DNA from 4 places in the Rhodococcus sp. MT28 genome. Region 3 is predicted to be linked to each of the others. Evidence: riboswitches for the same ligand, from Rfam matches in the RefSeq annotation. Region 3 holds a riboswitch; each other region holds the start of a gene.
What was found. A riboswitch is a leader RNA that binds a small molecule or an ion and turns the genes downstream of it on or off. The one in region 3 is predicted to bind cobalamin.

Region 1 (7,710 bases), on a different contig from region 3:
CAGTCCGCGACCACGTTTGTGGTGGCGTCGTACCCGAAGAGGTAGTCGACCGTGGCCGCCATCTCGAACGCACCCTTGTACCCGTGACGGCGCATCGCGTCGAGCCAGCGGGGATTGACCACGCGCGCCCGGAAGACACGTGCGGTCTCTTCCGAAAGTGTGCGTGTGCGAACCGATTCCGGTCGAGTGCTGTCGCCGATATATGCCTCGGGCGACTTTCCGGTCAGCGCGCGCACGGTGGCAACCATGCCGCCGTGGTACTGGAAGTAGTCGTCCGAATCGGCGATGTCGTGCTCACGCGTGTCGGTGTTCTTGGCCGCCACGTTGATTCGACGGTATGCACTGCGCATGTCGTCGGCTGCCGGGATTCCGTCGAGCCCACGGCCGTACGCGAAGCCGCCCCAGTTGGTGTACACCTCGGCGAGGTCGTCGTCACCGCGCCAGGTCTTGGAGTCGATGAGTTGCAGCAGGCCGGCGCCGTAGGTTCCGGGCTTCGAACCGAAGATGCGAGTGGTCGCACGCCTGGCATCGCCGTGCTCGGCAAGGTCGGCCTGCGCGTGGGCGCGCACGTAGTTCTGCTCGTCCGTCTCGTCCAATGCGGCGACCAACTGAACAGCGTCGTCGAGCAGTGCGAGCACGTGCGGGAACGCATCACGGAAGAATCCGGAGATGCGGACGGTGACGTCGATGCGCGGGCGGCCGAGCTCTTCGAGATCGATGACCTCGAGGTTGACCACGCGTCGGCTTGCTTCGTCCCAGACAGGGCGAACACCGAGGAGCGCGAACACTTCGGCGATGTCGTCGCCGGAGGTACGCATGGCGGCGGTACCCCACACGGACAGACCCACCGAGCGCGGGTACTCGCCGTGATCGGCGAGATATCGAGCGGCGAGCGACTCGGCCATCGCCTGACCGGTCTCCCACGCCAGTCGTGAGGGAACTGCCTTGGGATCGACGGAGTAGAAGTTACGACCGGTGGGAAGCACGTTGATCAGGCCGCGCAGCGGTGACCCACTCGGGCCGGCGGCGATGAAGCCGCCGTCGAGCGCGTGCAGGACCTGCTTGATCTCGTTGTTCGTCTGTCGGAGGCGTGGAATCACTTCGGTGGCCGCGAACTGAAGGATCTTCACGACGGTCTCGTCGTCGCTGAGTTGTTCTGCCGCAGCGGGGTTCCAGTCGGCGTCGTACATGCCGCGAACCAGAGCGTGCGCCTTTTCCTCGACGTCGTCGACACGGTTGCGGGACTCGTCGCCGTCTTCGCTGAGCCCGAGAGCTTCGCGCAGACCAGGGACGCTCTGTTCGCCGCCCCACATCTGACGGGCACGGAGCATGGCCAGGACCAGTTCGATTTCGGCGTCGCCCTCGGGTGCGCGGCCGAGAATGTGCAGGCCGTCGCGGATCTGGACGTCCTTGATCTCACACAGCCAACCGTCGACGTGCAGGAGCATGTCGTCGAACACGTCTTCTTCGGGACGCTCCGCGAGGCCGAGGTCGTGGTCCATCTTGGCTGCCCGCATCAGCGTCCAGATCTGCTGGCGAATGGCCGGCAGCTTGGACGGGTCCAGTGCGGAGATGTTGGAGTGCTCGTCGAGCAGTTGCTCGAGACGGGAGATGTCGCCGTAGCTTTCGGCGCGGGCCATCGGCGGGATCAGGTGATCGACGAGAGTCGCGTGGGCGCGACGCTTTGCCTGTGTTCCTTCACCCGGGTCGTTGACGAGGAACGGGTAGATCAGCGGCAGGTCGCCCAGGGCCGCGTCGGTGCCGCAGTTGCTCGACATGCCGAGTGTCTTGCCGGGCAACCATTCGAGGTTGCCGTGCTTGCCGAGGTGTACAACGGCGTCGGCGCCGAATCCGCCAGCATCAGGCGTCGCCGCGATCCAGCGGTAGGCCGCGAGGTAGTGATGGCTTGGCGGCAGATCCGGATCGTGGTAGATAGCGACGGGCTTTTCGCCGAATCCACGGGGCGGCTGGACCATGAGCACGATGTTGTTGAATCGCAGTGCCGCGATGACGATTTCGCCGTCCGGATCCTGCGAGCGGTCGACGTACAGCTCTCCGGGCGCTGCGCCCCAATGCTCTTCGACGCCGCTGCGCAGTTCCTCGGGCAGGGTGGCGAACCATTCGCGGTACTTCGCTGCCGAGATGCGGATCGGATTGCCCTCGAGCTGCTCGGCAGTGAGCCAGTCGGGATCCTGGCCGCCGGCCGCGATCAGGGCATGGATCAGCGCGTCGCCGTCCTTCGCCGCCAGGCCGGGAACTGCGTCCGGACCGTCGACCGGACCGAGATCGTAACCGGCAGAACGCATTTCGGTGAGCAGGTCGATTGCGCTCGCCGGAGTATCGAGACCGACGGCGTTGCCGATGCGGGCATGCTTGGTCGGGTACGCCGAGAGCATCAGAGCAACGCGACGCTCGGTGGTGGGAATGTGGCGCAGCTTGCCGTGACGGACCGCGATCCCGGCGACACGGGCAGCGCGCTCGACGTCGGGGACGTACGTGGACAGTCCGTCGGAGTCGATTTCCTTGAAGGAGAACGGGACGGTAATGATGCGGCCGTCGAATTCCGGCACCGCGACCTGGGTCGCGACGTCGAGAGGCGACAGTCCGTCGTCGTTCTCGTCCCAGGTGGCGCGGCTACTGGTCAGGCACAGGCCCTGCAGGATGGGGACGTCGAGCGCAGCGAGTGCGGCGACATCCCAGGCTTCGTCGTCGCCACCGGCGGACGCGGTCGCGGGCTTCGTGCCACCGGCAGCAAGAACTGTCACGACCATGGCGTCGGCGCGGCGGAGCGTGCTCAGAAGTTCGGCTTCTGCGGTTCGCAGAGATGCGCAGTAGATCGGCAGCGCGGTGCCACCGGCCTCGGCGACCGCGTCGCACAACGCCTGGATGTACCGGGTGTTTCCGGCCAAATGCTGGGCGCGGTAGTACAGAACTGCGATGACCGGACCGCTCGCCGAGTCGAGATCGGGCGCGAAATCAGCGATGCCCCAGGAAGGCAGGTGGGCCGGCGGTTCGAACCCGTGGCCGGTGAGCAGGACGGTGTCGGACAGGAAGTGGTGCAGCTGTGCCAGATTCTGTGCGCCACCCTCGGCCAGGTAGTTGTGAGCCTCGGCAGCGACACCGGCGGAAACCGTCGAGCACTCCATGAGGTCGGCGTCCGGCGCGTGCTCGCCGCCGAGAACGACTACGGGGAGTCCGGAGGCGAGGACCATGTCCAGGCCGTCTTCCCAGCTGCGACGGCTACCGAGGATACGAACGATCACGAGGTCGACGCCGTCGAGCAAGGGCGGCAAGTCCTCCGAGACCAGCAAGCGTGAGGGGTTGGCCCAGCGATAGGAGACGCCGTCGCCGGCTTCCTGGCTGGCGCGGGCGCTCAGCAGATCGGTGTCGGACGTGGAGAGCAGAAGAATCACGGGTGAAGCCTTCCTGGGGTTTCGCGCCCCGTGGCACAGATCTGTCATCGACGGCGGTTGAGGGTCTGACTCGTGTTTCCGAGCGGAAACACGTCCCGCTCGAGCAACACTCACAGTGGCGCGACCGCACCGGACTCTCACCGGTTTCCTCAACTGCCGTCACTGGTGGTGGTGATGCTACCGGTCCGCAGAAGGCACTCATGACAGGTCGTACCCTGGAGCCATGCCCACGGACCGTTCACAGCCAGACGCGTGCCCGGGTGCACTGCAAGTTCACCACGCCGCCGACGGCGCACTGGCACGCGTGCGCCTACCCGGCGGACTCCTCACCCCGGTCCAATTGCAGACGCTCGCCGACGCAGCGCGCGATCTCGGCAACGGGCAGATGGAACTCACCTCGAGGGGCAACGTACAACTGCGCTCGGTCTCGGACCCCGAAGCCTTCGCGGCGCGTATCGCTTCGGCCGGTCTGCTGCCGTCCGCGACGCACGAACGAGTGCGCAACATCCTCGCGTCCCCACTGTCCGGCCGTATCGGGGGCGTCGCCGACATTCGTGAACTGGTCCACCGTCTCGATTCGGCGATCCAAGCGGATCAAGCATTGGCAGATCTGCCAGGGCGAACCCTGTTCACCCTCGACGACGGGCGCGGAGACATCACCGGGCTACGGGGCGATTTCGGACTCCATGCGCGCAGCGCCACCGAGCATTCACTGGTGCTCGCCGGTCACCACACCACTCATCTCGTCCAGGCGGACGACGCCGTCGAATTGCTCCTCGAGGCGGCTCGATCATTCCTCGACGTCCGCGACAAGCACTGGCGCCTGGCCGAGGTTCCGGACGGAATCGAACGCACCCTCGAGCAGCTGGGTCTGAGCGCCGAGTCCACCGGTGCTGCGGACCTCACGCCGGATGCACGGCCTACTATCGGCTGGCTCGAGCAGCGCGACGGGACCGTAGCTCTGGGCGGCGGCCTGCGATTCGGACTGCTCGACGCTCGGCTGGCCGAGTTCCTCGCAGCCGTCGACAAGCCCGTCGTCGTGACACCGTGGCGATCGGTGCATATCTTCGACCTCGACGAATGGGCAGCCGAGCAGGTAGTCCGGGTGCTGGCACCCATGGGGTTGATCTTCGACGAGAACTCACCGTGGCTCGAGGTCACCGCCTGCACCGGAAGTCCGGGATGCGAGAAGTCGCTCGCCGATGTGCGCGCCGACGCGATCACCGCCGTCGAGCAGGCAGAACTTCCCGTTGTCGGGCGCCAGCACTGGGCCGGGTGCGACCGCAGTTGTGGACGTCCCCGCGGGGACGTAGCGGATGTGATCGCGACGGGTGACGGTTACCGGGTGAATCCGCCCGATCGGTGATGCCTCTATCGTGTGGCACATGATCGAGTACATCCGTGACGGCGCGGAAATCTATCGCCAGTCCTTTGCCACCATTCGGGCCGAAGCCGACCTGAGCCGTTTCCCGGCGGATGTCTCGCAAGCTGTAGTGCGCATGATTCATGCAAGTGGCCAGGTCGATCTCGTCGACGACGTCGCCTTCACACCCGGTGTCGTCTCGGCTGCGCGCGCAGCTCTGCGCGACGGCGCGCCGATTTTCTGCGACGCCCAGATGGTGGCTGCCGGCATCACGCGCAAGCGTCTGCCCGCCGGCAACGACGTCATCTGCACCCTCGGCGATCCGCGGGTTCCCGTGCTGGCGTCGACCATCGACAACACTCGCTCGGCGGCTGCTCTCGAACTGTGGGGAGCCAAGCTCGAGGGCGCTGTTGTCGCGATCGGAAACGCACCCACCGCACTGTTCCATCTCCTGAACCTCATCGAAGCCGGCGCACCCCGTCCGGCCGCCATCGTCGGAGGTCCGGTCGGCTTCATCGGCGCTGCCGAGTCGAAGGAAGCCCTCATCGAACACGCCAGCGGGATCGATCATCTCGTTCTCCGCGGCCGACGCGGCGGCAGCGCGATCACCGCGGCCGTCGTCAATGCGATTGCGAGCGAAGTCGAATGAGTGCAGGCAAGCTCTGGGGTGTCGGTATCGGCCCCGGCGATCCCGAATTAGTGACCGTCAAGGCAGCCCGCGTCATCGGCGAGGCCGATGTGGTTGCGTTCCACTCCGCGCGGCACGGCAAGAGCATCTCCCGCGGAGTTGCAGCGCCGTACATGCGCGAAGGACAGATCGAAGAACACCTCGTCTACCCCGTGACCACCGAGACCGTTGATCATCCCGGCGGATACCAGGGCGCGATGGACGAGTTCTACGAAGCAGCTGCCGAACGGCTGGCAGTTCACCTCGCGGCCGGTCGAACCGTCGCGTTGCTCGCCGCCGGCGATCCGCTCTTCTACAGCTCCTACATGCACATGCACAAGAGACTGGCCGATCGCTTCGACGCCGAAGTGATTCCCGGCGTCACCTCCGTCAGCGCGGCATCTGCTGCACTCGGAAAGCCGCTGGTCGAGGGTGAAGAGATCCTCACGATCCTGCCCGGAACGTTGCCGCAGGCCGAGCTGACCAGGCGGCTCAAGGAAACCGACGCCGCGGCCATCCTCAAGCTCGGACGTACCTTCCCACCGGTCCTCCAATCGCTCGAGGATTCCGGCCGCTTGGATGAAGCTCACTACGTCGAGCGCGCGAGCACCACACGTCAACGCGTCGAATCCGCTGCCGAGGTCGACCCGGACGGAGTTCCGTACTTCTCGATCGCCATCGTTCCGAGCCCGTCGAACAACCCTCGACCCGCAGCCGAGTCTCGCGGCGAGGTGGTCGTGGTCGGACTCGGGCCGGGCGACACCGCCTGGACCACACCCGAAGTGGCGCATGAGCTTTCGTTGGCAACCGACCTCGTCGGCTACGGCCCGTACGTCGATCGCGTGCCGACGCGTCCGGGCCAGCGTCGCCATTCCAGCGACAACCGCGTCGAAGCGGAACGCGCCGCGATGGCGTTGGACCTGGCGAAGAACGGCGCCCGTGTAGCTGTCGTCTCATCGGGAGATCCCGGCGTATTCGCCATGGCTGCAGCAGTTCTCGAAGTTGCCGCCGAAGACCAGTGGCGCGGGGTGCCGGTCCGCATCCTTCCCGGCATGACGGCGGCAAACGCTGTCGCCAGTCGCGTCGGCGCTCCCCTCGGGCACGACTACGCGGTGCTCTCGTTGTCTGATCGCCTCAAGCCGTGGGATGTCGTCGCGCGCCGTATCTCGGCAGTTGCATCCGCGGACATGGCATTTGCGGTCTACAACCCGGCGTCCAAGTCCCGGACGTGGCAGGTCCAAGCCATGAAGGACCTCGTGCTCGAGCACCGCTCCCCCGAGACTCCCGTCGTCATCGGGCGCGATGTTGCCGGTGCCGAGGAATCAGTTCGCGTCGTGACCCTCGGCGAGCTCGAGCCTTCCGAGATCGACATGCGGACGCTGCTCATCGTCGGTTCGTCGATGACAACCGTCGTCGAAACCGGTTCGGGCCGTCAGGTGTTCACCCCGCGGCGCTACCCGGAGTGAACGCCGCACGGCGATAGCATGGCCTCATGCCCGTCAACCGGACCCGGAAAGCCAGATACGCGCGTAAACGGAAACGCCGAATGGATCTGATGGAGCACGACCTGTCCGTCGAGCAGTGGTCCGCGCTCAAAGCGGCCTGGGGTGGCTGCGCGTACTGCGGCGAGCCGGACGAGTCGCCGCAACGTGACTGCGTGCTGGCGATCTCCCGCGGTGGGCGCTACACACTCGACAACATCGCACCGGCGTGCCGCTCGTGCAATGCGAGCAAATGCAACAGCGAGGTCACTCTCTGGTTGCGGCGCAAGGGGTATGACGAGAAGGCCTTCCTCCTGCGCCACGCGGAGATAGGTATCGAGATGAGGGCGCAGTTCTCGGAGCAGTCGTGACGACTCCGCACGAGTTGCGCCCGATCCTCGACGAGTTGATGGAGTTCGAACCTCTGTTTCACCGAACTCGAGTAGCGATGTCACGAGACGAGTTCGATGCGGTCGTCGACCCGGAGTTCCGGGAAATCGGAGCCTCCGGTGCGCGATACACCCGCGACTACGTGCAGTCCGTAGTCGAGACCCGGCGACTCCGCGGCGAAGTGAACGACGCGGCCGAACTCGGATGGAGGGTTGACCGACCCGCGCTGAGCCGGATTGCACCTGACACGTATCTGGTGACTTACCGGCTGGCGCAAGCGCAACGAGTTACCGAGCGATCATCCATCTGGCGGTTCACCGAGAATCGGTGGACCGTGATATTTCATCAAGGCACAGTCGTCGAAAGTGGTCTGGAAGCGTGAACGAATCGACCCAC
Region 2 (7,710 bases), on a different contig from region 3:
GCCGACGATGAAGCCGGCCAGATGCGGGATCAGCAGACCGATGAAACCGATTCCACCGGCAACGCTGACTGCTGCGCCCGCCAGTACGGAGACCGCGAGCAAGGACAACACACGGAACCGTCGGACGTTCATACCGAGTGCAGCAGCCCCGTCGTCACCGGTCTGCAAAACGTCCATCCATCGCGAACTGAACAGAAGGGCTGTGCCGACGACGGCCAGTGTGATCGTCGGGAAGATCAGCGTCGACCATCGTGCATCACCGAATCCGCCGGCAATCCAGTGCATCACCGACGTCACGTGCCGATCATCGGCCAATACCAGGATGCAAAAGGTGATGAGCGCCGAGAATATCTGGGCGAGCGCGACACCCACCAAAATGATCGCGGTCGGCTGCGGATACCGGCCGCCGATCAGCAGTGCGAGAAACAACGGGATCATCGCCCCGACGAATGCTGCGACCGGAATCGTGAAAACCCCGAGGAGGCCGGCGCCGAAACCCAGCACCGACACGAGCACCACCATGAATCCCGCACCCGACGAAACTCCGAGCAGATACGGGTCGGCAAGAGGATTCCGTGTGACAGCCTGAGCAACAGCGCCCGACATCGCCAACGAAGCACCCACCACCGCGGCAGTGAGTGCACGTGGCAGGCGGGAGTCGATCACGATCGACTCCCGCGCCGCGGTCCACCACGTCTCGAAAGTCCCTGGCGCCAAACGGGCTCCGACTATCGCCCAGACGTCACCGACGGGAATGCGAACCGATCCCAAGGAGACGGCCAACCCCAGGACGATCGCCAAGGCGACCGCCAAGCCGACAAGCAGGGCGCCGTACCCGTAACGCGTGCGGGTCACTTCGCCGCGTCAGCGCCTGGATGGAAGGCTGTTGCGATGGTCTGTGCCGAACGCACCAACCGTGAACTCTCGAACAGGTCAGCGAGAGGAACCACGACGAACCGGTTCTGCTGCACAGCAGGGGTGGTCGCCATCAACGGCTGGGCACGGAGGAAGTCGATCTTCTGCTCGGCTGTCTTGTCGCCGTAGTCGATGACCACGATCGCCTGGGGTGCACGCTCGGCAACAGCTTCCCACGATGCGTCGATGTAGGGCTTTGTCCCTTCGGCGAAGATGTTCGAGACGCCGGAGTATTCCGCGACCAATTGACCGACGCCGACTCCGCCGATGGTCGTCGGAACCTGGTCACCGCTGTCGTAGAAGAAGGTCGGTACCGGCGCCGCGTCTCCGACCGAAGCGCGGACGGAATCGAGACCATCGCTGATCTCCTCTGCGACCTCGCGGGCGGAATCTTCGACGCCCAGGACTCGACCGAGTTGCGTGTAGTCGTTCTCGAGCAATCCGATGTCGGGGAACCCGGTGCCACAGTATTCCGAGAAGAGGAAGGTGTTGATTCCGCGCTCGCCGAAAGCGTCTCGGGAACGGCCTTGCTTCTCGTTGAAGGCACTGGTCATTCCTCCGACCACGAAGTCCGGATCGACGTCGAGAACCTGCTCCATGCTGGGGAACGTATCGGAGAGGCTGGGAATCTTGTTGAATACATCGGCGGTCTCGGCAGTTGGCGGGTTGTCGCTGTACGCCCGCCCGACAATCCGATCACCCGCGCCGATCTCGATGAGGGCTTCGGTGACGTGTCCGTTCAAAGACACGATGCGCTGCGGCGGCGAATCGAAGGTCATCTCGCGATCGCAGTTGGTCACGGACACCGGCTGTGCGAAGGATTCCGCAGCAGACGCCGACTCTGATTCCTGACCTTTGGAACAACCTGCCGAAACCAAGGCGACCGCGATGAGAACAGCGGCGGCGCGGGACGGGGAGAACTGAAGTGACACGGGGACCTCGTAAGGGCTCTGAGCCACGAATGAGGATCCGACAGACAACTCCGCCCGCACGCTGATCCTCGGCCAGAGCTCCTGCTGGACTTCCTTTTCGTAGACCACGACGAATGGATGTCGCACACCGCGCGGCGGGTAATCGGGCTTGCCGACACTCGGTGACTACCGAGAATCGACCTACCGTTGCGGGTCAGCGCCGGATTCGGACCGGCTTCCCCCACACGCGTGGCTTGCAAGTGCTTCGAGCAGTATGCATGACGTTTCCGATTCAAGACCAAACGCCCACTACAGTCGATCTGGCCAGACGCCCCCACACACCGGAGTTGATACATGACACGCTGGGCCCAAACCGTCGTCGCCCGGAAATGGTGGGTACTGAGCCTCGCGGTTCTGATAGTTCTCATCAGTGGGGTGTGGGGACTCGGAGTGTTCGGCAAGCTCAGCCAGGGCGGCTTCATCGATCCGGGCAGCGACTCCGCGAAGGTCGCCGACATCATCGAAGACAATCTCGGACCGCAGACCCCGGACATCATCGCGATCTACTCGCCCACGGACGGCAAGACTCTGGACGACATCGGGCCGGCAGTGACAGCCGCCGTCGACCAGTTCAAAACCGAAGTGCCGACCGCTTCGGTGAAATCGTATTGGGGAACAGACGCCGCAGCGAAGGCCAGCCTGCTCTCGAACGACGGATCCATGGCGGCCGTCGCGATCACGTTGGCACCGGACTCGGGCGTCACGCCCGCCACTTTCGCCGATCTCCTGCCGAAGCTCGAAGTCGAAGGTGCCGAGGCACAATTCGCGGGTAACACCGTCGTCGGCGTCGCATTCAACACCAAGCTCGAGAAGGACCTGGTGGTCGCCGAAGCCATCGCCATTCCGATCACTCTGGTGCTGTTGGTCTTCATCTTCGGCGGCATCGTCGCTGCTGCCGTGCCCGTGTTCGTGGGTGTACTCAGTGTCCTGAGTGCTTTGGCGGTTCTGCGAATCCTCACGCTGATCACCGATGTGTCCTCGTTCTCGATCAACGTCGCTTCTCTTCTCGGGTTGGGACTGGCCATCGACTACGGACTGTTCGTGGTCGGTCGGTTCCGTGAAGAACTGAATTCGGGCTCGGACCCGGGAGCGGCTGCTCAGCGGACAGTTCTGACGGCGGGTCGCACCGTCATGTTCTCGGGTCTACTGCTGATCTGTGCGTTCAGCGGCATGCTCGTATTCCCCCAGGCCGTCATCCGGTCTCTGGGCTTCGGCGCGATCGCTGCGGTATTGAGCGCGGCCGTCCTGTCGCTGACCGCTGTGCCTGCGCTACTTGCCATTCTGGGGCATCGCATCAACGCCCTGACATGGCGCAAGGATGCGGCGCAACGCGGCGAGGAACGCTCGCGCAAGTTCTGGGGCCGCGTCGTCACGTGGGTGATGAAGCGTCCGGTCGCAGTCTCGGTGACAATCGTGGCTGTGCTGCTCGTGATGGCCTCGCCGCTGCTCGGCGCCCGGCTGGGAGAACTCTCGTACACCGCACTACCGGACAACGACCCCGCTCGCGTTGCAATGGACACGTTGGTCAACGACTTCCCGCAAACCGGAAATGGCGCAACGATGATCCTTCAGGCCGAGGACGGGAACACTCTCACCCCGGCCGAAGGTGCAGCGATCGCCGAGTCCGCCGGTCGAGTCGAGGGCATCGGTCAGGCGACCGTCGTCGCGAGCACCAATCAACTCGTCGCGGTTCAGGCTCTCTACAGCGAGGGCTCTACACCCCAATCACAGAGCGCCGCAGTGACAGATCTGCGTGCGATCTCCGCTCCCGACGGAACGGTGCTGCTTGTCGGCGGCGGTCAAGCCATGGTCGACGACGGCAACAACGCCGTCCTGCACTGGCTACCGGTGATGATCCTCATCATGGTCGGATCCACCCTGATCCTGTTGTTCCTCGCGTTCGGTTCGGTGGTGCTGCCGATCAAGGCGGTGCTGATGGCAGCCCTGAGTCTCGCGACCACCTTCGGTGTCCTCACCTTCGTCTTCCAGGACGGACACGGCGTCGAACTCCTCGGGGTCAGTCAAACTCCGCTGGAGGCGACGTTTGTCGTGCTCATCCTGGCGGTGGTGTTCGGATTGTCCACGGACTACGAGGTTTTCCTGATGTCACGGATGGTCGAGGCCAAGAACGCGGGAGCGACGACAGAGGAAGCGGTCAAGTTCGGAACCGAGCGCACCGGCCGCATCGTGACGGCTGCCGCCTTACTCCTGATAGTGGTGACGGGGGCCTTCGCAATGTCAGGGCTGTCAGTGATGAAGTTCCTGGGCGTCGGCATGATCGTCGCGCTGATCGTCGACGCGACCATCATCCGCATGTTGCTCGTGCCCTCGCTCGTGAAGTTGATGGGCGAAGCGAACTGGTGGGCTCCTGTGTGGATGAAAAAGGTTCACGCGAAGGTCGGCATCGGCCACTGATCGCGACTGGATCATGTCGCTGAAGAGTGCCTGGGATCCTGCGGAGAGCCGTGTTTGACTAGGGGTCGTGGATGACTTACCTGAGAGTGTTGTGGTCGGCTCAGCAGTGTTTTCGCGTGTCGACTCGGACGATTCGTTGGCGTGCTGGACATCGAGCATCGATGTCCAGGGGGTCGGTGACTCCAGGCCGGTGAGTCTGGTTATCGAGCCGGCCACCGTGCCGGAGTCTGCGGTGTGTGAGCTCGCTGCGACCGTGATGGCCCGGTTCGGTGAGTTTGCCGAAGTCGCCGCCGATTACCTGCGTCAACAGCTGCGTGGGCCACAGTTCGGCCTCCGCCACTCCGAACTCGTGGAGTTGGACGCCACGGAGTCACTGTTCGGCGAACCTGAGGCGGTGATCTGGGCTGACGGAACCTGGCTGCTGCGGTTCGCTGAGTCAAGGCTCGAGATGGCCGATCCTTTCGGGATCGGTGTTCTGTTCGAAGGAACGACCCCGTATGCGGTCGAGGACTTGTCGGGCGCTGAACCGGCCTAGGGTTTGCCGGCCTGGCCACTCCATCGCCTCGACGATGGTGCGCCGGTCTACTGGCGGACGGCGCATGGCCTTCACACCCTCGGAACAACGGCCGCCCACATCTCATCCGAAATCACGTCACGCGACGCAAGGACGAGTGCGCACCCCACTGCGCCCGAAACTCTTCAGCAACAGACCTAGTGGATTTCCCTGATCGGGCAGTCGTCCTCGAGGATGACTGCCCGATCGTCTAAATCGCCCCGCAGGGCGATGTTCTCCGAAGCTGATTTCGTCAGACTTGGAGCATGACAATTTTCGAATGGATCCTTGCAATCCCCGCTCTTGCGCTTGCCGTCGCGTTCTTGTTCTCCGGAATCATCTCCGCGGGCATCGACTTCGACGCCGAGGACGGGGTCATGACGCATTGATGTTCGTTTCCCTCTAGCCGCTGATCTTACTTTGGAGTAAGTTACCGACTATGGCCACATACATCGTCACTGGCGGTACCGGATTTCTCGGACGAGCTGCACTGCCACTCCTGCTCGAGCGTGATCAAACTGCTCAGATCCATGTGCTGGTCAGAGCCGGTTCTGTCGCCAAACTCGAAGAACAGGTGTCGGCAATTCCCGGCGGCGATCGCGTGCATCCGCTCATTGGAGATCTGACCGAGCCTGGGCTGGGCATCGATTCTCCCCCACCTGCCGACCACGTCCTTCACCTCGGCGCGATCTACGACATCACCGCCGGAGACGAGCAGGCTTCGACGAATGTCGAGGGCACACGCTCCGTGGTCGAACTTGCTGCGAAACTGGGAGCCACCCTTCATCACGTGTCATCGGTCGCAGTCGCAGGCGACTATCCGGGCACGTTCAGCGAGACCGATTTCGATTGCGGCCAAGGCTTTCCGACGCCCTACCACCGAACCAAGTTCGAGGCCGAGAAGCTCGTTCGAGAACGAGAAGGCCTCACCTGGCGTGTTTATCGGCCGTCTGCCGTGGTCGGCAACTCCGTCACCGGGGAGATGGACAAGATCGACGGTCCGTACTACTTGTTTCCAGGACTGGCGCTACTCGCGAAACTACCTGCAGCACTCCCCGTCCCGATCCCCAACCTCGGCGCAACCAATGTGGTGCCCGTCGATTACGTAGCCGCCGCCCTCGTCGAATTGATGCACGCGCCCGGCCACGACGGCGAAGCATTCCATCTCGTGAATCCGAAACCTCAACCGGTACGCGAAATCTATGCCGGACTCGCCAAGGCCGCCGGAGCGCCCCGGCCCGCACTCAGCCTGCCGGGCGTGATCGCCAAACCCTTTGTCTCGCCATTGCCGATGGATTCGGCAGAATCGGCGCGGAAGGTCTTCCTCGATCGCATCGGCATGCCTGCAGCATTACTCGACAACATGACGATGGCGCCGACATTCACCTCCGCGAGAACCGTTGCCGCCCTGGCCGGATCAGGACTGGCGGTCCCCGAGTTCGGGTCGTACTCCACTGTGTTGTGGAAGTACTGGCGCGCAAACCTCGATCCCAATCGCGCACGACGTAACAGTCCCGAAGGACCACTCGTCGGTCGGATCGTTCTGATCACCGGAGGCTCTTCCGGAATCGGCAAGGCATCGGCCATTGCCGCCGCTCAGAAGGGCGCCACCGTTCTCCTGATCGCACGCCGCACCGACGAACTCGATGCCGCAGTACAGGAGATTCGATCAGCCGGAGGCAAGGCGTTCGGTTACCCCTGCGACATCACCGACGACGAGTCGGTCCAGCACACGATCAAAAGCATTCTGACAGAACACGATCACGTAGACATGTTGGTAAACAACGCCGGCCGATCCATCCGGCGCGGCATTTACCACTCCACTGATCGTTTCCACGACTACGAACGAACGATGGCCGTGAACTACTTCGGCGCTGTGCGATTGGTGCTCGCCTTGTTACCGACCATGCGTTCTCGCCGCTTCGGCCACATCGTGAACATCAGCAGCGCGGGAGTCCAGGCGGCAACGCCTAGATTCTCGGCCTACGTGGCGAGCAAGGCCGCCCTCGACGGTTTCTCGGACGTAGCCGCCTCTGAAACCCTGGCGGACGGAATCACTTTCACGACCATCCACATGCCGCTGGTCGAAACACCGATGATCGCTCCGACCGGCGAATACAACAACGGCCCGATCACCAGCCCGGAAAAGGCTGCGGCAATGGTGATCCGCGCGCTGATCGACCGCCCCAAACGCATCGACGTACCACTGGGAACCCTGGGTGATCTGGGAACCCTGTTCGCACCGCACACCAAGGACCGAATTCTCAACCAGATGTACCAGGCCTTCCCCGATTCTCCGGCGGCAAAGGGTCAGGTAGACAAGGAAACTCCGGCAGACGCTCCGGCAACACCGGCGCGACAGCACCACTCGCGCTCGCGCATCCGCAAACTCGGCCGTCGTGCCGCCCGACTCGTGCCCGGTACGCACTGGTGACCGGTGGTGTGACTTCGTCTCGGAGCGTTTCGGCAAGAGGAACGGATCTGTAGGTTCAGTCGGCGAATCCTCACCGGGTCACGCTGACAAAAGCAATCAACCGCCAGTTGCACAGGGTTCCGTATCGGTGCCTGACCCCGGGACCACCAGACCAGACTCGTAGGCGATGACGACAGCGTGCGTCCGATTCTGAGCACCGAGCTTTGCCAGCACGTTCCCGACATGCGTTTTCACTGTCTCCAGGCTCACAACCAGAACCTGAGCAATATCCGAGTTGCACAGCCCGGTGGCCATCAACCGCAATACCTCTTCCTCCTTTGCTGTCAGCGCTGCATTCGGGAACGCCTCAGCGGAGACCAACGGGCGTGGCGTAACCATCCGGCGTAGCGCGGCAGGGAACAGGATCACTTCGCCCGCCGCCA
Region 3 (7,710 bases):
GAATCCCGAGCTACGTTCAATAGAAGTCGCTCGAGGGACTCGAAAGCCAATGGTGACGGCGTGATTGTGTGGGTGAACTTCTCTCAGCCGGGGTGAATTCCCGGGTGAATTGCCCGGGATGGCACGCTCTGGATTCGCACCAGCTACGCTCCTCCCTGTAGATAGATGGATCGAGACAATCCGCCCAAACTCTTCAATCATTGCGGGGCGCGAAAGCAGAAAGGGTCCGCGCTGATGTTCGGGATGGACGGCCACGACTGGGCAGCTATTCCCGAAAGGCGCACCCTCGCGACGTCGATTCCCCGGCAAGCGCTCTTCGACAAACTTGACCGACGTGCCGCGCTGACCATCGTCCGTGCACCGAACGGCCACGGGAAATCGTCGTTGATCGCATCGTGGCTGCGCGCCCATTTGGCATCCGAACGAATACTCGTCTGGGTCTCGGCCCCACGGCCCTCGTCGACACTCGAAGATTTCTGGGCCGTTGTCCTCGATCGAATCCACGCTGCCGGAATCACACTGCCCGACGTCGACGATCTCGCCGATCCTTTCACCGCTGTCGCCAAATCCCTGAACGCCCTCAGCCGCCCCGTGCTGCTCGTGCTGATCAGGCCGGATCTGATATCGGAACCAGAGTTGGACGATCAGTTGATCGAACTCCTCGCCCTCTGTCACAACCTGGACCTCGTGGTCACGCTCTCGGGCTTCGGCATGTTCTCCGAGCCGTACCTGCTCGACACGGACCACGAGGTGATAGGCGCGAGTGAGCTGTTGTTCACGAGAGCCGATACCGCCCATTTGCTCGCACAAGCTGACGTAAACACGACTGACGGTGATGCCGAACAAATCACATCCCTGACAGGTGGGCTGCCAGCGCTGGTTCGTGTCGCCGTTCCCGCCGTCCAGACATCGGGTAGCCGCAACCGCGAGCAGATGATCAGGAAGAACATCGCGCAGGCGATCGACGACTACGTGAACAAATCCGTTCTCATGACCGCTGATCATGTGGAACAACTCGAGTTCCTGCTCGCGACGGCCTTTGCGCGATCGATCACCGTCGACATCGCCGCCATGCTGTTCGAGTCCCAACACCCTGAGGATGGCGAGACCGTTCATCAGATTCGCGTGCGCCTGGCGATACTGGAGACAGCCGGGTTGTTGTCACGGGTCGAGACCGAAGCCGAAGAAACCTGGGAGCTGCCTCCCGCCATTCGTCGATCGATACTCGCGCACCAAAAGCGCGCTGGAGCCGATCCGGCGCAACGTCTTTCGTTCCTCGCACACAACCGACTCGACCACGGTCATCACGCGTCGGCGCTGGACTACGCGGTCGAGGCACAGAACTGGACCCTGGCAGTAGACATCGTCGAGCAACACTGGGTGACGATGATCGTCCACAATCTGGACTCGGTTCGCTCTGCTCTCCAACGGATTCCGGCGGAAGCAGCGGACAAACACTCTGCAGTGGAGGCAGGGCGCGCACTGTTCACGATGCATCCGAGCGAGCGCTCGACGGTAGTCGACTTGCTACCCGAATCGCCGGCAGAACTGTGGGCTCTCGGCGCTGAAGCCGGCGCGAAGGACGCCTTGAGCATTGCCTGCGTTCAATCGATCATGCTCAGGATGGCAGGCGAGTACGGGCTCGCAGCAGAAACCACCAGGCGCCTGTCTCATCTCAGTCGCAGTGCGCTGGAGAACAACCCGGAAGCGGTCAGCGCACAGCTCCCTCTCATGCGACTTCAATGGGCGATCAATTTTCAATTGAGCGGCAGGTTCACAGAATCCACGATCAAGGCTCGAATGGCGTACCACGGCGCCCTGTCTCATGGAGTCGACTTCATCGCTCGTAACTCTGCGGGAAGTGCCGCCCTGAATTGGGCGCTGGCTGGTGAGCCGCGGCAGGCCACACACTGGTCCGAACTCGAACAGAAGCATCCAGACCCCGGCGGTTGGCTCGAACCTGTGGTCAAGATCGCCGGCCTGACAGCACGGGCGCTCACTGCTCTCGACACACTCGACTTCGACGACGCACGTCTCGCATTGACCGAACTCGGTCTTCCGTCCGACACCGAGGAACTGTGGGCATTCGTCGTCTATGCGCATTGCCAATTCGCCTTGACCTCCGGCGACCACACTGCGGCACTACTGTTGCTCCACAATGCGATCGAAGCACATTCCAAGCAGTACACGGCTACATCTTTCGCGCTTCCTCTGTTGCAATCCGCAGAGATCGATCTCTTGCTCGCTCTCGGACAGGGGAACAATGCCGTAGCACTGGCCAAGGAGATCATCGATCCTGCCGCCAATCCGTGGACGCTCACGTCGGTGGCGCGTTTACGTCAGCGGATCGGCCAGAACGAGGCCGCGGTGGCGCTGTGTCACCAGTTCGACTGGTCTGGCGTATCCTATCCGCGGGCACAGATGGAATCGCTTCTGGTGCAAGCGGTTGCACACTCCGAGCTGGGTGAGCCACGCCTCGCCTCTCAGGAGTGGTCCAGAGCGTGCAGCATCGCGGATCAGACCGGACTTCTACGTTCGTTCGCGACCATCGCATCGGCGGACGTCGAGAAACTCGAATCGATGGCCGAAACGAAATCGCGTGCACTCGCCGAGTTCTCGAAAAGGTCGCCTGCGGAATCATTTCCGGAATTCGTACATATCGTGGAGTTGACCGAACGCGAGCAGAAAGTCCTCTCACTCCTGGCGCTCGGCATGGGGTCGGCTGCGATGGCCGACAAACTGTACGTGTCCGTCAACACCGTCAAGACTCAACTGCGCACTCTCTACAAGAAGCTCGACGTACACAATCGAAACGAAGCGATCACGAGGGCACGCCAACTGCGCTTGCTGTAGTCCGGGGTCGGATCTGATTTCGGACTACATTCTGTAGGCATGAGCACCGATTCCTGCGTCTTCTGCAAGATCGTCGCGCTGACCGAGCCGGCGATTCTCGTTCACGAGAGCGAGACAACTCTCGCATTCCTCGATGCACGGCCGGTGAGTCGCGGACACACCCTGGTGGTCCCCAAGCGTCATGCAGAGAACCTCGATGCTCTCGAAAGTCACGAAGGCGCAGAGATGTTCCGCGTCGGCACGCTCATCGCCGGAGCTCTACGCCGCTGCGACATCGCCGCTGACGGAGTCAACTTTCTCGTCAACGACGGGCGTGCCGCGGGCCAAACCGTGTTCCACTCGCACCTGCACGTCGTCCCCCGCCATCGCGGCGACAAGGCGAAGTTCGCTGCTGGACTCCTCGCCAGGCGAGCCGTCGAGCTGGAGCAGGTGGGCGCGTCGATCCGAAGTCAGCTCACGGTCTGAAGGAATTCCGTCACCACTTCGCGATAGCGCTGCGGTTGATCGTCGTGGACCAGGTGGCCTGCATCGGCAATACATACGTACCGAGTTCCCGGCCTCTCGGCCATCTCTCGCATCTGTCCCTCGGGGGTGATGGTGAACTCTCCCTCGATCAGCAAGGTCGGCACCTCGATCGCCTTCCACTGATCCCAGAAATGCCTCGTGCCCCACTCCTCCGAGATGTCGCGGAAGGTCGACACGTCGCCGTGCAGGTACCACCCGTCGTCGCGGCGGTCGAAAGAGTCGAGAAAGTACTGGCCGGCGACGGGGCCGAAGAATTCCTTCATCGCCTCCTCGGAAGCAAACGGCTGCGGCCACGCCGAGATCATCTGCGCCCAGTCCGCAGCGGTGCGTCCACGAAAGTCCGGGGCCATGTCTTCGAGGACCAGCGCACAAACCTTTTCGGGATGCGCGGCGGCGAAGCACCACGCATGCAGAGCCCCCATCGAATGACCGATCACGATCATCGGCTCCTCGATGGACGCAACCGCCGATGTCAGGTCCTCGACGAATGCCTCGGTAGTCAGTGCCGCTGGCGCCGGCCTGCCGTGACCGGCAGCGTCAAAGGTGTAGACGTGGCCGAACTCGCGGATCCACGGCACCTGGCGTCGCCACGTTCGGGAGCTGCCCATGAGGCCGTGCAACAACAGAATCGGTTGTCCCGTTCCACCTTCGTCATGCAACACGAGTGTCACGGTACGCGGTGAAGGTGCGCGGGTAATGTCGCTTGCATGGCAGTCGTGAAGATCAATGCAATCGAGGTCCCCGAGGGCGCCGGCCCCGAACTGGAGAAGCGCTTCGCAGCACGCGCTCACGCAGTCGAGAACTCCCCGGGCTTTCTCGGATTCCAACTCCTCCGCCCCACCGCCGGTGAGAGCCGCTACTTCGTGGTGACTCAGTGGGAGTCCGAGCAGGCGTTCGCCGATTGGCGTGACGGCCCCGCCCGTGAAGCCCATTCCGGCGAGCGCGCGAAGCCCGTCGCTTCGGGTGCGTCGTTGCTCGAATTCGAAGTTGTCCTGGACGTCGCCGCAAAGAGCTGATCTCGAGCGATTGTGCCTGCCTTGGCGGGCACAATCGACGGTCATCTCGGCTTCACGCGTTGACACGGTGCGGGCTGTAGTGCAAAAGTTCGCATGTAAACGCGATGGTCCGACAGGAATCCGGTGAAAGCCCGGAGCGGTCGCGCCACTGTAATTCGAGGTGAAGTGCCTTTTTCGGCACGACAATTTCGACAGCCAGACACTTCGGCCATCGCATGGACCTAGGGGACGCGAAAATCCCAGGAGGCTTCGATGGCTCTCGCCTATTCTCCCGATACGTCGATCGATTCGACTCGTCTTGCTTTCCTCGCCGCTGCAGTAGTTCTGTTCGCGATGCTGGCTCTCTACCTGGTCGGATTCGACCAGGGCGCTATCTCTCGCACCGGCATGTACATGCATGAATTGATGCACGACGGTCGACACTTGATGGGCCTGCCGTGCCACTAGCCGACAATTTCACGAAGCTTCTCATTCGTGGTTTGTTGGCTGGTCTGATCGCAGGCATCCTTGCCGGCGGAGTTGCATTCGTGCTGGGTGAACCGCACGTCAACGCTGCCATTGCGATCGAAGAAGCCAACAGCGCCACCGGTGAGGTTTCCGGCGAAGCCGCTGGGCATTCGCACGGTGACGAAGAAGAACCACTGGTGAGCCGCGACGGGCAGCGCGCCGGGCTGTTCCTGGGCACGGCGCTTGCCGGACTGGCACTCGGGGCGATCTTCTCGGTCGTTGCCAATTACGCTCGACGACTCACCGGAATGTCCGGGCCTTTGTTGGCGATCACCATCGCCGTCGGTGGTTGGCTGGCTATCGAGGCTGTCCCCTTTTTCAAGTACCCGGCCAATCCGCCGGCCGTCGGAGATCCCGACACCATCAACCAGCGCACACTGCTGTGGCTGGCCGCCGTGATTCTCGGGCTGCTGTCCGTCACCGCGGCAGCAGCGGCGGCAAAGGCAGTTTCCGGGCACGAGTTCCTCAGCGTGCGCATCGCTGCTCCGGTGGCTGCGTTCCTGGTGATCGTCGCGATCGGTTACGTCTCGCTTCCCGGCATCAACGAGGTGGGCGAGGACTTCCCGGCAACTCTGCTGTGGGAGTTCCGACTTTCCTCGCTCGCTACGCAGGCGACGCTCTGGCTCGTACTCGGGTTGGCATTCGCCTTCCTTACCGAGCGCGCAACCAAGAACACCGAAGTAGCAAAGAAGTACGCCCTTCGCTGAACCTGCTGTGCGCCTTTATTAACCTCCCGCGGTTAATAAAGGCGCACAGCAGTTCCATTTCAGCTCAGATGATGCACTTCCTGCAGTCCGTACACCGGCGTCGGGATGCCCTCGTAGCGCGCCTTCAACTGCAATGCCAAGTACAGCGAGTAGTGGCGCGACTGATGCAGATTGCCTCCGTGGAACCACAGCGCTTCCTGCTGCGTCGGCTTCCACATGTTGCGCTGCTCGCCTTCCCACGGTCCCGGATCCTTGGTGGTGTTCGACCCCAGGCCCCACACCTTGCCGACCTTGTCGGCGGTGTCCTGACCGATCAGATCCGCCACCCAGCCGTTCATCGAGCCGTAGCCGGTCGCGTAGACCACCACGTCGGCAGGCAATTCCGTACCGTCTTCGAGAATCACGCTGTTCTCGGTCAGCTCACGAACATTGCCGTGCGCGAGCTTGATGTCTCCATTGGCAACCAGTTCGGCAGCGCCGACATCGATGTAGTAGCCCGAGCCACGGCGTAGGTACTTCATGAACAGGCCCGAACCGTCGTCGCCCCAGTCGTGCTCGAAGCCCGCCTTCTCGAGGCGATCGTAGAAATCCTTGTCGCGCTCACGGATTGCGTCGTACACCGGGATCTGGAACTCGTGCATGATCCGGTACGGCAGCGAACCGAACGTGAGGTCCGCCTTGTGTGTCGTCATGCCGGCGGCCAGTGCCCGCTCCGAGTACAGATCGCCCAAGCCCAAATCCATCAGCGAATCCGACTTCACGATGTGCGTCGAGCTGCGCTGCACCATCGTGACGTCGATACCGTTCTCCCACAGTGCGCCGCAGATGTCGTGCGAGGAGTTGTTGGCCCCGATCACGACGACCTTCTTGCCCACGTACTGATCCGGGCCGGGGTGCTTGCTCGAGTGGTGCTGATCGCCGAGGAACTTGTCCTGCCCGGGGAACGTCGGAACGTTGGCCTTCCCGGACATACCCGTCGCCATCACCAACTGCTTGGGACGCAACGTCAGCTTCTCGCCGTTGCGGTTGACCTCGACGGTCCATTCCTGGGTCTTCTCGTCGAACGACGCCGAGGTGCAGGTCGTGGAACTCCAGTACGGAACCTCCATGACCTTGGTGTACATCTCGAGCCAGTCGCCGATCTTGTCCTTGGGCGCGAACACCGGCCAGTTGTCGGGGAACGGCATGTATGGCAGGTGGTCGTACCAAACCGGATCGTGCAGGCACAGGGACTTGTAGCGTCCGCGCCACTGATCGCCGGGTCGCTCGTGGCTGTCGATCACGATGGCCGGTACTCCGAGTTGGCGCATCCGGGCACCGAGGGCGATGCCGCCTTGGCCGCCGCCGACGATCACGACGTAAGGCTGTGTGGTGTAACCGAGTTCGCGGTCTTCGATCTCCTTCTGCTCGGCCCACGTGATGCGGTTCGGGTCTGCCCCATGCTTGGCGCCGCGCGGACGACGAGTGCCCTTGCCTTCTTCGTGTCCCTTCAACTCCTGCAGCGACGTCAGCAGGGTCCAACCTTCATCTCCCTTCAAACGAAGGTGCCCGTGCGCGCGACCGGTTGCAGTCTCGAACTCGATCCAGGCTGACGTGACGCCGTCGGCCTCGTCGGGTGTCTCGGTCGTCCGAAATCCCGAAGGATCGGTGTCGTCGAGTCGCGCGGAGAGCATGTCGGCGATCTGCTCGCGACCTTCGACGGTCTTGATGTTCCAGGTGAACGACACCAGGTCTCGCCAGAAGCTGTCGAGTGCGAATTTGCCTGCCACACGCTCGATGTCACGAGCCGCGAGGGCCGACTCGAAATCCGCCAGCCAGGCGTCGACGCGCTCCTGAGGTGTCACCGCCGTCAACTTCACCTCGGGGGTGACTGCGGAATCGATGGTTTGCGTCATCACTTCTCCTTGTTTGTGAATGTGACACACAGCACATCCCATAAGTGGCCCCGGTCACAAGCGTTGCAGTCTGTTGCAATCAGTGGACGCGGTGCCGGCGTCCGATACCGGTTACCCGCACCGAGGTGCGGGCAACCGACTCACCCCTCAGCAGGCTTGAATCTGCCGAGTCCCAGCGACTGAAATCCCACGACGTAGAACAGCGTC
Region 4 (7,710 bases), on a different contig from region 3:
GTGAACGACGATCGAACCTCGGCCCCGGTTCGCCCAGCGGCCGGACGGGCGTCGCCAATGCTGCGGCTTCACGTTCGGCTTCCGCCATCGGATCTGCAGCTTTGACTTCACTGTCGGAATCCGGTGAGGTGTCCGCGGAACTGGGATCCATTCAAGCCACCTCACGATCCGCGCGACTTCCCGGCACGGGAGTGAGTACCCGTGCCGTGGCCGGATCAACCTCGAGGCTTCTCCGCTCCGCTTCGGGTCAGCGCGAGACCGGTTCCTACCACTCCGATAATCGACACAGCGATGGCGATGCTGGGCCAACCGTCGCTCTGCCAGTAGACGTCGTCGAGAGTGATCAGTAACGCAGCCTCGTCGACGATGAGCCCGAGTGCGATGCCCAACGCGATGCCCATCCATGTTCTTGCGCGAGGGCTTCGGTCTACGAGTCCGAAGATCGCCACCCCGGCCAACAGCAGAATTCCCCATAAATAGTGATGCAGATGAGTGCCACCGGCGCTGATGTCGCCGACGTCTCTGGTGTCGATCTGGATCAACCACGTCACCAGACGTGCTCCGCCGAACGTCAACGTGAAGGCCACCCACGCCAACACCAAACCGCGGCGCGATTCGTCAACCTGATTCCATCTGCGAGGGAATCTGAATCGCTCGGCAGATTTCTCTTCGTCATGGTCTCGAGAAAGCATCCTTCATGTTTACCCGATGCCGCTCAGATCGATAATTTGGGGTAGAGAGACCGAAAACCAGTTGGAGCACAAAAGCGGTACCCAATCTCCGAAGAGATCGGGTACCGCCTTCTCAACTACTCGCGCAGTATTGATCAATACCAGACTTTTCGTCCGCCCACTGCGCGCCCGGTAGCACCGAGGATGGACAAAACTGCACCTACGACGACCAAGATGATGCCGACGGTGGTCAGAATGCTCAACCCCGTGAAAAAGCCGATCAACGCCAGAATAATGCCGAGAACAATCATGTGAGAACCTCATCCGGTATGCGTATCAAAATGATCTACTCAACTGACGCTACTACAGAAACTTCACAATCGATAAATCCGATAAATACATTCATAAATGCGAAACTCGTATTACTACCCAATAGCGCCTCCGTTAAAACATCAGCCTTTCTCTTATCTCTACCTCACAGTTCCACGTCCTCGATCTTCGCCTCGACCGCCGGCGTGATGTGGCTCAACACGCAGCGCCAACGACCGTCTCGCCGCGCGAACACGTCGGTGGTCCACTCGTCGGCGTCGTATTGCCTGCCGCCGTAGTGCGCGGTATTGACGATCAGCGTGGTGAACAGTGCGACGTCACCGAAGAAACGCACGCGAGCGCTCCCGACGCGGTCCATCGCCGAATGAGTCAGGTCGCCCGAGGCCACGAAGCCCAGGAACTCCGCTTTGGTCGACACTCCGGATTCCGAGACGATCACCCAGTCGTCTGCCATGAAATCGCCGATCCGTTCGGCGTCGTTCGAGCACATCGCGACGTTCCACTCGTCTGCGACAGCGACCAATGCCGCACTCTCCTGATCCGACATGTCTTCTCCCTCTACCGTCGTCACCCTCGGCGGGTGATGCCCCGACGGCAGGGTTCCCGCAGGGTGGACTTCGAACCGACGTGCACGACGAGAGGGCAGAGATGACAGACACCAGTCGCACCGAGCTTGCAGCTCAGGCGTATATCTACGGATTTCCCCTCGTTTTCAATCTCGACCAGGTCCATCGGTATGTTCACAACGGTGTCGGAGCGAACCCCGCCGCACCTTTCAACACCTTCAGCCACGCCCGCACACTGGCCGGGCCGGCAGACACTTTCGTCACGATCAACAACGACACCGTGTATTCCATGGCGCAGATCGATCTCTCTGTCGGCCCCGTTGCGCTGCACGTCCCCGATACCGATGGCCGTTACTACGTCCTCCAGTTCGTGGACGCCTGGACAAACAATTTCGCTTACGTCGGGCATCGGGCCACCGGCACGAAGAGCGGAGACTTCCTTCTCGTCCCACCCACCTGGACGGGAACCCCGGCGGACCAGACCACGGTGATCAGATTTCCCACGAACATTGCGTCGATCGTGGGCCGGTGGGCATGCGGTGGCGACGACGACCTCCCTGCGGTGCACGCCTTGCAGGACGCCACCACGCTGACCGTCGTCGACTCCACCGGAAACTCCGCGGGTCTCCCAGTGCCCGAACCCGGGGTAAGCCAGGACCTCCTGTTCCTCGAGAAACTCCGCATCTGGTCACAGGCGTTTCCGCCGGCCCCACGCGATCGAGAACTCCAGGATTCCTTCTCCCCGATCGGAATCGACGAGCCCGGGGCCTCTCCCTATAGCTCACACTCTGCCGCTTCACTCTCTGCCGACGAGGCAGCCGCGTTGGCTGACGGATTGACGATCGGTGAGAAGAACCTGCTCGAGGCCCTCACGAAAGGCTCCAGCCCCGAAGTCAACGGATGGAAGCTCACATTCCACGCCTTCGACTACAACCTCGACTACTTCGAGGTCGGCACAATCGACGATCCACAATTCAAGATCGCCGATCCCAAGTTGCGCATCGTCGAACGCGCCGCGGCTGCCAAGGGCGGGCTGTGGGGCAACCACCCTTACGAAGCGGCGTACATCATGACCTACGTCGACGATCAGGGCGAGCAGTTGAACGGAACCCACACCTACACAATAAGACTCGACCCCACTCCGCCGGTGAGCGCCTTCTGGTCGCTGACGATGTACTCGGTGCCGGACTTCTTCCTCGTGGCGAATCCCGTCGACCGATACTCGATCGGCGACCGCACTCCAGGAATCGTCCACGACGCCGACGGTGCGTTGACGATCACGATCAGCCACGAGGAGCCGAAAGATCCCACGGCGAAGGCAAACTGGCTGCCCGCACCGCGCGGGGATTTCCGACCGGTACTGAGAATGTACGAACCTTGGCCCGCCGTGCTCGATCACTCCTACGTCGTCCCCGCCATCACTCGCTCGCGAGAATGACGGCGTCCGTCTGACGGCCTGCCTGTGCGGGCCGTCAGACGGACGCAGAATCAGGCGTGCGTGCCGCCGTCGATCCGGATCTCCGTGCCCGTGATGAAGGCACCATCGTCGGATGCCAACATCGCGATAACTCCCGCAACACTTTCCGGCCCGGCCATGGGGGCACCACCGGACTCCAGATCAGTGCTCAGAATCGGTGACAACTTGCCGAAGAGCGACCAGTCGGTGTCTTCCGGCAAGTACGACGCCGTAGTATCGGTGATTCCGCTCTTCACACTGCCCGGAGCCACCGCGACGGCACGCAGACCCTGCTTGCCGTATTCGAGAGCCAGTGCGTGAGTGAAGGACTGGATTCCTCCCTTACTTGCGGCATACGCGGCCATGTACGGGTGCGCGAAGGCAGCGGAGGTGGAACTGAAATTCACCACGACTGCGTTGCCGGTGGCAAGGAGAGCCGGCAGTGCCTGGCGCGTGACGAGGAAAGTGCCCGTCAAATTCACGGAGAGCACCTGATTCCACAGGTCCAGCGAGGTCTCGTGGGTGTGCCCACCACGCAGTATCCCGGCGGCGTTGACCAGTACGTCCAATCCCCCGAGAGACGAAATCGCCTGACCCACAACCTTGATGACGGAACCCTCGTCACCGATATCGACGACGACGGTGTCGAGGCGATCCTCCGTCGAAGCATGTTCTGCCGATTTCCGGGTGTTCGCCAAACCCTGCTCGGAGATGTCGGCAGCGACCACGCGGCCACCTTCGGCGAGCAACCGCAGCGCGGTGGCCTGCCCGATTCCAGATCCTGCGCCGGTGACGAGAATACGACGACCTTCGAAACGATTCATTGCTGTGTACCTTTCACGAAAACGAGTTGGTTGGCATTCCAGGCTCGGTGGCGCCGACACTCACAACTCACCCGCGAGAAACCTCAGGTACGGGAAATGCGCAGCACTGCAACAGGTGTGGCACTGCGAAATCTCGGCGAGGCAATGCTCGCCGAAGTAGCGAATGTCAGACGGATCCGGCCGGTGCGGCCAAGGCTCTTTCGATCCAGACAAGACCGGACGGGCGGCGGTCGATCGCCTTACGCCCACGTCGGAAAGTCGCTACGCCGAATCGGGCCGTGCGCAGTGCACGGCCGGAAGCGAGAGAACAGCGGCGTATGGACATCACAGGCACGGTAGCAGCGCCGGCACCACTCACTCAACCGCGTCGTTTCGAGACCCGAATCATTCAGGTAATCAAATGTCACTTCTGGACAACTCGCTCGACTTAGGCAGCACTAACCTGGTGGCATCCCGAAAACCCGATCCAGGAGCACAGTCGATGACACATGCAGACGCCTCGCGCACAACAACTCCCCCGACGACCGTCCTACGGACCGCTGACCACAATCGCGGACTCAACGACGTTCTCGCGATCGTCGAAGCAATGGAGCGACCGAGCGATCACCTGCTGCGGATCACGGCTCGTTTGACGGAGTCGACCGACGATCCGACCTGGTCACGCCCGAATGTGACCGTACGCATGAATCTCGGGCCGGCCTTCGACGACGCTTCGCGCGTGTACACGGTGCGTTCCTACGATTCAGCGAGCGGATCGATCGTCGTCGATGTGGTCCGCCACGGACAGACCAGTCCGATGATGAGGTGGGCAGCAGCGTTGGCCGTCGGTGACACCTTCGGCCTCACCGGTCCGCGGCCACACTTCTTGATCCCTGATGTTCCTGGTCGACGTATCGCACTTTTTCTGGACGGCACCGCAATACCCGCATTGCACTCGATCATCGAGCAGTTACCTACCGACGTCGTCGGAATCGGCTGGGTCACAACAGATGACGAGGTCGCCTTCGCCGAACTGCCCACCCTCCCCGGCCTGGAGCTTCACCGCGTGAGCGCAGATCCGGCCGAGCCCGACGGCCCACTGGCGGTACGAGCACGCGAGCTCGCCAATCCCGCGAGCTACGTCGTGTGGGGCGCCGGTGAACGCAACGAGATGCGCGCAATCCGGAAGCACTTTCGATCGACCGTCGGACTCGACAAAAACGACGTCGCGATATTCGGATATTGGAAGGAGGGCGTCAGCAACACCGAAATCGACCTCCGTCGACGCGAGAACTACGAGCGCATCCTCGCCGACGGCGGAACCCTCACCGACATCGACGACCTGGCCATCGAGATCTGATTGCCTCACACCAGCCGACCTGACCGGCGGTGCACTGCGGTGATAAGTTCCTCTGTGCCAGCGGACCTCCACACAGGGGGTCAGGGAATCCGGTGTGAATCCGGAACTGACGCGCAGCGGTGAGGGTGACCGCCCGGGCTTACGCCACTGGATGAGAATCTGGGAAGGCGCTCGGGTGGGGCGATCTCGAGTCCGAATACCGGCTGGCAGCAGGGGTCAACAGGCGCCTGTTCACACGGTAACGGGCTCCGCGAACGAGCCCCTGCGAGAACGAGATTCCATGCGTCTGTCCAGACTTCGCCTACCCGCCGCCGCCGTCGCTGCCCTGTTGAGCGCGTCGTTGGTTGCCTGCTCCTCCGACGACAGTGCTGCCCGACAATCCAACTCTTCCGAACAATCGCGCGTGACAGTCCAGAACTGTGGCCGAGACGTCACGGTGGAGCGACCGATCGAACGGGCAATCGCGGTAAATCAACCTGCAGCAGAGATGCTGTTCGCGCTGGGAGTGCAGGACCGGATGGCCGGGTACGCCATGAGCGATGACGATGTCCTCCCCGAACTGCGCGAGGCGCGTGGTCAGGTCCAGGCGTTCGACACCGAGTTCCCGTCATTCGAAAGTGTCCTCGAACGCGAACCGGACATGGTCTTAACGACGTTCAACTACACGTTCACCTCGGAGGGCATCGCCGACCGGATCAAGTTCACCGACCTCGGTGTCGCGACATATCAGTCACCCAGCGAGTGCACCGGTCAGGATGCCGAGCAGAGCAAGGCCCTCACGCTCGACGACTTGTACGACGAAATCGACGAAGTGGCAACACTGTTCGATGTCAAGAACAAAGGTGTCGAGCTCACCGAGAGTTTGAAGGATCGCGCGGCCACCGCCACGGCGGCACTGGGAGCTGAGAACGTGACGCTGGCGTGGTGGTACGCAGCCACGAAGACTCCGTACTTCGCCGGGTGCTGCGGTGCACCGGGAATCATGACCGACGCGGTGGGTGCGAAGAACGCCTTCGACGACAACAAGCAGTACTGGCCCGAAATCGGTTGGGAGAGTGTCCTCGATCGAGACCCGACCGTGCTGGTGCTCGCAGATCTCGACCGCGGTGGAGACGGCGACAGTGCCGCAGACAAGATCGCGTTCCTCGAATCGGACCCGGTCGCCAGCAAGCTCACCGCAGTGAAGAACAAGCGTTACATCATCCTCGAAGGAACGACGATGGATCCCTCGATCCGCAATGTCGGTGGCATCGAACAGCTCTCCGACGGGCTGCGCCAGTTGGGTGTGGTCTAGATGTCCGCGCAGATCAGTGAACTGGTGCGTCGGTGGGACGACCAGCAGGCGGCATACATCGCCGACCGTGAGAAGCGCTTCGACGTGATTCTCGACGTCCTCGAATTGCAGCACGCGCACGCCCCGTTCACGGTTGTCGACCTGGCCTGCGGGCCGGGTTCACTGAGCGCCCGGATTCTCGAAAAGTTCGAGCATGCGAGCGTTGTGGGGATCGATTACGACCCGATGCTGCTGGAGCTCGCCCGCCAGTCGTCGACGCGTTTCGGTGACCGACTGCAGCTGATCGACGCAGATCTGGCGGGAGCCGATTGGCCGAATTCGGTGGCTGCGCCGGTTCAGGCGATAGTGTCGACAACCGCGCTGCACTGGTTGCAACCGCAGCAGCTCGTCGAGGTGTACCGGCAGTGCCGCGAACTGCTGAGTCCGGACGGAGTCCTGCTCAACGGTGATCACTTTCGTTTCGACAGCCGCTTCCCTGTCATCGGGCGATGGGCGAAGGCTCACGACGAGCAGACGCAACGCTCCGCCTTTGCTGCCGGTGCTCCCGAGTGGGAGAGCTGGTGGGAGGAGTTGCGGGCAACTCCCGGCATCGGACCAATGACCGACGAGCGAGAGCGCAGATTCGCCGGACGTGACGCCACTGCGCCCACGGCCGTCGACTTCCAGTTGGCGGCGCTCGCGCAAGCAGGTTTTCGGGAGTCGGGGACGGTCTGGCAACTGTTCGACGACTACGTGGTCTACGGCGTGAGATGACGACAAGAGTTCGGCTGCGTGACAACCCGACGACCGTCACCCTGCTGTGGATGATCGGTGTTGTCACGCTGGCCGGATCGGCTGCCGTGGCAATCACGTTGGGGCCGGCCGGTCTGTCGGTCGGTGAGGTGGCTTCGATCGTCGTCGGCCATCTCGGCGGTACCGCGGCGGACGTCACCCCTATCCGTGACGGCATCGTCTGGGACCTCCGTCTGCCGCGTACCCTGCTCGCCGCGCTCTGCGGTGCCGGTCTCGGGTTGTGCGGTGCGATCATGCAGTCGCTGCTTCGCAATCCGCTGGCCGATCCGTTTGTCCTCGGTATCTCGTCCGGCGCCTCGACCGGTGCCGTACTGATCGTGATCCTCGGAGTCGGGTCGGGAGTAGTCGGCCTGTCGAGCGGCGCCTTCATCGGCGCGGTGATCTCCTTCGCCCTTGTGTTGCTGCTCGCCCATGCGGCCGGCGGCACGCCGGATCGGG

Region 1: another riboswitch for cobalamin. It lies ahead of AC1Q6C_RS15785 (cobaltochelatase subunit CobN); the one in region 3 lies ahead of AC1Q6C_RS23205 (CbtB domain-containing protein).
Region 2: another riboswitch for cobalamin. It lies ahead of AC1Q6C_RS20380 (ABC transporter substrate-binding protein); the one in region 3 lies ahead of AC1Q6C_RS23205 (CbtB domain-containing protein).
Region 4: another riboswitch for cobalamin. It lies ahead of AC1Q6C_RS30295 (ABC transporter substrate-binding protein); the one in region 3 lies ahead of AC1Q6C_RS23205 (CbtB domain-containing protein).

Annotation. Positions count from the first base shown of each region.
Region 1 covers NZ_JBXAFD010000003.1:687,869-695,578, forward strand. The annotation lists gene AC1Q6C_RS15785 (cobaltochelatase subunit CobN) at 1-3,413, opposite strand, end outside; cobalamin riboswitch at 3,453-3,585, opposite strand; gene cobG (precorrin-3B synthase) at 3,637-4,779, shown strand; gene AC1Q6C_RS15795 (precorrin-8X methylmutase) at 4,799-5,425, shown strand; gene cobJ (precorrin-3B C(17)-methyltransferase) at 5,422-6,909, shown strand; gene AC1Q6C_RS15805 (HNH endonuclease) at 6,936-7,295, shown strand; gene AC1Q6C_RS15810 (nuclear transport factor 2 family protein) at 7,292-7,696, shown strand; gene AC1Q6C_RS15815 (PLDc N-terminal domain-containing protein) at 7,693-7,710, shown strand, end outside.
Region 2 covers NZ_JBXAFD010000005.1:123,648-131,357, reverse strand. The annotation lists gene AC1Q6C_RS20385 (FecCD family ABC transporter permease) at 1-855, opposite strand, end outside; gene AC1Q6C_RS20380 (ABC transporter substrate-binding protein) at 852-1,847, opposite strand; cobalamin riboswitch at 1,964-2,109, opposite strand; gene AC1Q6C_RS20375 (MMPL family transporter) at 2,181-4,301, shown strand; gene AC1Q6C_RS20370 (hypothetical protein) at 4,369-4,836, shown strand; gene AC1Q6C_RS20365 (hypothetical protein) at 5,121-5,243, shown strand; gene AC1Q6C_RS20360 (SDR family oxidoreductase) at 5,294-7,288, shown strand; gene AC1Q6C_RS20355 (response regulator transcription factor) at 7,385-7,710, opposite strand, start outside.
Region 3 covers NZ_JBXAFD010000006.1:148,689-156,398, reverse strand. The annotation lists gene AC1Q6C_RS23225 (helix-turn-helix transcriptional regulator) at 166-2,853, shown strand; gene AC1Q6C_RS23220 (HIT family protein) at 2,893-3,318, shown strand; gene AC1Q6C_RS23215 (alpha/beta fold hydrolase) at 3,303-4,040, opposite strand; gene mhuD (mycobilin-forming heme oxygenase MhuD) at 4,086-4,394, shown strand; cobalamin riboswitch at 4,483-4,621, shown strand; gene AC1Q6C_RS23205 (CbtB domain-containing protein) at 4,647-4,841, shown strand; gene AC1Q6C_RS23200 (CbtA family protein) at 4,832-5,608, shown strand; gene AC1Q6C_RS23195 (flavin-containing monooxygenase) at 5,668-7,503, opposite strand; gene AC1Q6C_RS23190 (hypothetical protein) at 7,644-7,710, opposite strand, start outside.
Region 4 covers NZ_JBXAFD010000016.1:48,008-55,717, reverse strand. The annotation lists gene AC1Q6C_RS30335 (AI-2E family transporter) at 1-151, opposite strand, end outside; gene AC1Q6C_RS30330 (hypothetical protein) at 216-692, opposite strand; gene AC1Q6C_RS30325 (DUF6131 family protein) at 827-982, opposite strand; gene AC1Q6C_RS30320 (nuclear transport factor 2 family protein) at 1,147-1,548, opposite strand; gene AC1Q6C_RS30315 (DUF1254 domain-containing protein) at 1,650-3,005, shown strand; gene AC1Q6C_RS30310 (SDR family NAD(P)-dependent oxidoreductase) at 3,056-3,847, opposite strand; gene AC1Q6C_RS30305 (hypothetical protein) at 4,014-4,172, opposite strand; gene AC1Q6C_RS30300 (siderophore-interacting protein) at 4,329-5,186, shown strand; cobalamin riboswitch at 5,228-5,408, shown strand; gene AC1Q6C_RS30295 (ABC transporter substrate-binding protein) at 5,467-6,480, shown strand; gene AC1Q6C_RS30290 (class I SAM-dependent methyltransferase) at 6,481-7,233, shown strand; gene AC1Q6C_RS30285 (FecCD family ABC transporter permease) at 7,230-7,710, shown strand, end outside.